One region of the Vibrio scophthalmi genome, then DNA from elsewhere that is predicted to be linked to it. Evidence: riboswitches for the same ligand, from Rfam matches in the RefSeq annotation. Region 1 holds a riboswitch; the other holds the start of a gene.
What was found. A riboswitch is a leader RNA that binds a small molecule or an ion and turns the genes downstream of it on or off. The one in region 1 is predicted to bind thiamine pyrophosphate.
Positions count from the first base shown of each region.

Region 2: another riboswitch for thiamine pyrophosphate. It lies ahead of thiC (phosphomethylpyrimidine synthase ThiC); the one in region 1 lies ahead of thiB (thiamine ABC transporter substrate binding subunit).

Region 1 covers NZ_CP134271.1:1,063,272-1,066,415, reverse strand. Annotated here, with positions in the region: gene mpl (UDP-N-acetylmuramate:L-alanyl-gamma-D-glutamyl-meso-diaminopimelate ligase) at 1-880, shown strand, start outside; gene RJD38_RS04755 (flavin prenyltransferase UbiX) at 886-1,512, shown strand; TPP riboswitch at 1,555-1,666, shown strand; gene thiB (thiamine ABC transporter substrate binding subunit) at 1,729-2,736, shown strand; gene thiP (thiamine/thiamine pyrophosphate ABC transporter permease ThiP) at 2,746-3,144, shown strand, end outside.
Region 2 covers NZ_CP134271.1:1,380,307-1,383,450, reverse strand. Annotated here, with positions in the region: tRNA gene RJD38_RS06295 (tRNA-Asp) at 1-62, shown strand, start outside; tRNA gene RJD38_RS06290 (tRNA-Trp) at 128-204, shown strand; gene crcB (fluoride efflux transporter CrcB) at 853-1,242, shown strand; TPP riboswitch at 1,295-1,393, shown strand; gene thiC (phosphomethylpyrimidine synthase ThiC) at 1,540-3,144, shown strand, end outside.

The sequences.
Region 1 (3,144 bases):
AGCGGACGAATATGACAGCGCTTTTTTCGATAAGCGTTCAAAGTTTGTTCACTACCATCCACGAACATTAGTGATGAACAACCTCGAGTTTGATCATGCCGACATCTTTGATGATCTTGAGGCGATTAAGCGTCAATTCCATCATCTTGTTCGTACCGTGCCGAGCAACGGGCGTATTTTAGCGCCGAAAGCTGATCAAGCGCTGACCGATGTGCTAGACCGCGGGTGTTGGAGTGAAACTGAATACACCGGCGAACAAGGAGATTGGCGTGCTGAAAAGATTGTTAAAGATGGTTCACAATTCCATGTGCTGCTTGATGGTGAAATCAAAGGCACAGTGAAATGGGATTTGGTTGGTGATCATAACGTCGATAATGCCTTAATGGCGATCGCTGCTGCTCGCCATGTTGGTGTGACTGCCGATCTTGCGTGTGAATCGCTAGCGAAATTTATCAATACAAAGCGTCGCCTTGAACTGAAAGGGCAAGTGAATGGCGTGACGGTTTATGATGACTTTGCTCATCACCCAACGGCGATTGAACTGACGATGGGTGGTCTGCGTAACAAGGTGGGCAGCGACAAGATCATTGCGGTACTAGAACCTCGTTCTGCGACGATGAAACGTGGCGTACATAAAGATACTCTCGCAGCATCATTACATCATGCCGATGAGGTTTTCCTTTATCAGCCAGAGAGCATTGAATGGTCGGTGGAAGAGGTTGCTCAACAATGTTCTCAACCGGCTTATACCAGTGCTGATATTGATCAATTGGTCGATGCGATCGTGGCAAAAGCCGTACCTGGCGACCATATTCTAGTGATGAGTAACGGCGGCTTTGAAGGTATTCATGGCAAGCTGCTAGAGAAACTGGCAGGTTAAACAGCATGACAAACAAGAGTAGTAAAGCGATTACTTTAGCCTTTACTGGCGCATCGGGCGCACCTTATGGGTTGCGCCTACTCGAGTGTTTATTGGCGGCAGATTATCAGGTCTATCTATTGATATCTTCTGCCGCGCGAGTGGTGTTGGCAACTGAACATGGTTTGAAATTGCCAAGTGGCCCAGAGGCCGCGCAGCAAGCATTAGTTGCGCATCTCAATTGTGATGCAGATAAATTGGTGGTGTGTGGCAAAGACGATTGGTTCTCGCCAGTGGCGTCAGGATCTGCTGCGCCAAAACAGATGGTGGTGTGCCCATGTTCTGCAGGCAGTGTGGCGGCAATCGCTCACGGCATGTCGGATAATTTGATTGAGCGTGCGGCTGATGTAGTGATGAAAGAGCGTGGCCAGCTAGTGCTGGTGGTACGTGAAACGCCTTTTTCTACCTTGCATTTAGAGAATATGCATAAGCTATCGACAATGGGGGTTACCATTATGCCTGCTGCGCCCGGGTTTTATCACCAACCACAAACCATTGAAGATTTGATTGATTTCATGGTGGCGAGAATTCTGGATCATCTCGGTGTTGAGCAGGGGTTAGTTCCGCGCTGGGGTTATGATCACAGAGGATAATATCTCGCTAGCCATACATTGGCAGAATGATTACAATCCCATCAATACTCAACGGGGAGCCATGCTGTGATGCGCTGGCTGAGATCGGTCAATGACTGGGACCCGTGTACCTGAACCAGATAATGCTGGCGTAGGAATTGAGTCTGGTCATTTAGTTACTGCGCTAATTAAACGCCGACCTCAAACCTGTGCCGCTCAACTCGGAGAGAGCGAACAGTGAAAACCACCACGTTAACCACCACCTTTAGTACGCTAGCGATTGCTTGCGCGTCTTTTTCTGCTTTCGCGGCGGACAATACCCTAACCGTTTATACCTACGATTCATTTGCCGCAGATTGGGGCCCAGGCCCAACAGTGGAAAAAGCCTTTGAAGCCCAGTGCGGTGGTTGTGATGTTAATTTTGTCGCGCTGGATGATGGTGTGTCGATTTTGAACCGCTTACGTTTAGAAAACGGCAATAGCAAAGCGGATATTGTCTTAGGGTTGGACAACAATCTAATGGCAGAAGCGAAGAAGACCGGTTTACTGAGTGAGCATCAGGTTGATACCAGCAGCGTAACAATTCCCGGCGGTTGGCAAGACACCACCTTTGTCCCTTATGACTATGGCTACTTTGCCTTTGTTTACAACAAAGAAAAGCTCGCTAACCCACCGACAAGCTTGAAAGAATTGGTTGAGCAGCGTGACGATCTAAAAATCATCTATCAAGATCCACGAACCTCGACTCCGGGGCAAGGTTTGATGCTTTGGATGAAATCAGTTTACGGTGATGATGTCGCGGCCGCATGGCAAAAACTGGCAGGCAAAACCGTGACCGTGACGAAAGGTTGGTCTGAAGCTTATTCGATGTTCCTAGAAGGCGAAGCGGATATGGTGCTTTCGTACACCACATCACCGGCTTACCACATTATTGCCGAAAACGATCTTAAATACGCAGCAGCGGATTTTAGTGAGGGTCACTACACGCAAGTTGAAGTTGCCGCAAAAGTGAAGGGCAGTAAGAACCCTGCGTTAGCGGATCAGTTCATGCAGTTTATTTTGAGTGATCAATTCCAATCAGCTATGCCGACGGGGAACTGGATGTATCCTGTCACAGATGTAGCTCAGCCAGAAGGTTTCTCTACCCTGACAGTGCCGAGCAAAGCGCTAAGTTTTAGTGCTGATGAAGTTGCGACGCAACGTAAGACATGGATTCGTGAATGGCAAAGCGCTTTAACGCGTTAAGGTTTTTACTTGAATCGTCTTCCTAAATTAGGACTGTGGGTCGCGATGTTTATCGCGGCCTTTGTCTTTTCAGCTTTGGCGGCGCTCTTTTATGCCGCACCGTCGCTCAATCTATTGCAGGTTTGGCAAGATCCTTATTATCGCCACGTTACGCAATTTAGTTTCTATCAATCGTTTCTTTCCACTTTGCTCAGTGTTGGTCTTGCGCTTCCGGTCGCCCATGCACTGTCAAAGCGTGATTTTAAAGGTAAGGGCTTGTTGCTCAAGCTATTTAGCTCCACCTTAGTCTTACCTGTGCTGGTGGGGGTATTTGGCTTATTGGCGATTTACGGAAATTCAGGGCTCATAGCCGATGTTTTAGCGCAGTTTGAGCACACATTACCGTTTTCCATTTATGGTTTGAACGGT
Region 2 (3,144 bases), 320 kb from region 1:
TTGGTTAGAATACCGGCCTGTCACGCCGGGGGTCGCGGGTTCGAGTCCCGTCCACTCCGCCACTTATTCGAGAACCTCGCTACATGCGAGGTTTTTTTGAATCTAGCATTTGCTGGAATCAAAACTTAGGGGTGTAGCTCCAATTGGCAGAGCAGCGGATTCCAAATCCGCGTGTTGGGAGTTCGAATCTCTCCACCCCTGCCATATACTAAGCCTCAGCAGAAATGCTGGGGCTTTTTTACATCTGGATTTTGGAGTTTGTCGCTACTTGGCTGAGCCGCGGATCCCGCTAATTACAAAACTGCGCGTGTTGAGGGTTCGAATCTCTCCACCCCTACCATATATTAAGCCTCAGAAGAAATGCAGAGGCTTTTTTACATCTGTACTTTGTTAATTATTGTCAATTGGCAGAGCAGCGGATTCCCCTAATACTAAATAGCGCGTGTTGGGAGTTCGAATCTCTCCACCCCAGCCATATACTAAGCCTCAGCAGAAATGCTGGGGCTTTTTACGTCTGCATTTATGGTTGTTCGCCACGAGCTCTTGTTATTGTTCTATTTTAGCCTGTATCACGGTTGCTGGGATTTATTGCTAGCGAATACATAGAGCTTACCTTAGCGTTGCTATCACTACAGAGGAGCCTATAACCCCTTTTTCGCTAAATCTAATATAGCTATACTGATGTTGATAGCTTCTATAGTTTTTGCGCTGATATTGACACTAAAGTGACTCCTGTAACGTTTGAAATTAAACCTCATTAGCAACATCAATTTATTGGAATTTATTATTGTCTTGGTGTCTATATCGCGTGGAAGTGGCTAGAATATAGCCATTGAATATATTGGGGGATTTATGGGCCAACTTTCCATACTCGGCTTTATTGCACTCGGTGGGGCATTTGGTGCTTGTTCCCGCTATTTAGTCTCGGAGCTTTGCGTCGCACTGCTAGGACGTGGCTTTCCTTACGGTACGTTAACGGTCAACGTGGTCGGGTCTTTTATTATGGGTCTGCTGATCGCAGCATTTGAAAGTGAAGTTCTTGCTATTGAGCCATGGCGCCAAATTATTGGTTTAGGTTTCCTTGGTGCATTGACGACCTTCTCAACCTTTTCTATGGATAACGTTTTACTGATGCAGCAAGGTGCTTTTCTCAAGATGGGCCTAAACGTTCTACTTAATGTGGTATTAAGTATTTCAGCCGCTTGGGTTGGCTTCCAACTTCTAATGAAAGTTAACATTTAGTTAAATTACAGCGTGTTCGGCTTGGTTTCGAATCACTAATTGCTTATAATTGCTTCACTTGTCGGAGAGCCATTTGGCTGAGACCGTTTATTCGGGATCCGTAGAACCTGATCAGGCTAAGACCTGCGTAGGGAACAAGAGAAGATCATTGCACCTAAATGTCCCGCTATATCTAGGTTAAATCATCTCATTATCAGTGCACACTTTTTGTCAGTGACACTCGATCCTCTTGTCATATCGTTCCGCCAAGCATTTTTATCCCATACGTTTTATAAAAAATGAGCAAGGAAAAATGCTATGTCGAGTCGCAAGCAAGCAAGACTGGAAGCTAAACAGTTTATAGATACTCTTTCGGTGCAACCGTACCCAAACTCTCGAAAAACTTATGTTGAGGGCTCTCGGCCTGATATCCGTGTTCCTATGCGAGAAATCACCTTGGCAGATAGTTTGATTGGCGGCACAAAAGAAGCGCCGATTTTCGAGCCGAATGAACCAATGCGCGTTTATGATACCTCTGGTGTTTATACCGATCCTGATCATGACATTGACCTATATAAAGGTCTTCCTAAACTGAGGGAATTATGGATTGAGGAACGTGCTGATACGCAGCTTTTGGATGATGTTAGCTCGGTATATGCGAAAGAGCGCTTGGACGATGAAACCCTAGACGATCTGCGCTATGGCAATCTACCTAATATACGTCGTGCGAAAGCAGGACAATGCGTAACACAATTGCATTATGCACGCCAAGGCATCATTACCCCGGAGATGGAATATATCGCATTGCGCGAAAATATGGGGCGCGCTCGATATAGTGATGAAATGCTTAACCAGCAGCATCCAGGGCAGAATTTTGGGGCTAACTTACCCAAAGATATTACCGCTGAGTTTGTACGTAAGGAAGTCGCTGAAGGGCGTGCAATTATCCCGTCGAATATTAACCATCCAGAATCTGAACCGATGATTATTGGCCGCAACTTCTTAGTTAAGGTCAATGCTAATATTGGTAATTCATCGGTGAGTTCTTCAATCGAAGAAGAAGTTGAAAAGCTAGTTTGGTCCACTCGTTGGGGTGGCGATACCGTGATGGACTTGTCTACAGGACGAAATATTCATGAAACTCGAGAGTGGATATTGCGTAACAGCCCGGTACCGATCGGCACTGTGCCTATGTATCAAGCTCTAGAAAAAGTTAACGGTGTCGCTGAAGATCTTAATTGGGAAGTGATGCGCGATACGCTTATCGAACAAGCGGAGCAGGGAGTTGATTACTTTACTATTCACGCCGGTTTGCTATTGCGTTATGTGCCAATGACGGCCAAACGTGTCACTGGTATTGTCTCCCGTGGTGGTTCCATCATTGCGAAATGGTGCCTTGCTCACCATCAAGAAAGTTTCCTCTATACCCACTTCCGCGAAATTTGCGAAATCTGTGCTCAGTATGACGTGGCGCTTTCTTTAGGTGATGGTCTACGACCAGGTTCGATTGCTGACGCCAACGATGAAGCTCAATTTGCTGAGCTGCGCACATTGGGGGAGTTAACTAAGGTTGCATGGGAGTACGATGTGCAGGTGATCATCGAAGGCCCTGGTCATGTACCAATGCATATGATTAAGGAAAACATGGATGAACAGCTCAAGCATTGCCATGAAGCACCTTTTTACACCTTAGGCCCATTAACGACAGATATCGCTCCTGGTTATGACCATATTACTTCCGGCATTGGTGCGGCGATGATCGGCTGGTATGGCTGCGCGATGTTGTGCTATGTAACGCCAAAGGAGCACTTGGGATTACCAAATAAAGAAGATGTGAAAACAGGGTTGATCACATACAAGTTAGCGGCTCATGCGGCTGACTTAGCCAAAGGTCATCCAGGCGCGCAAATTCGTGATAATGCT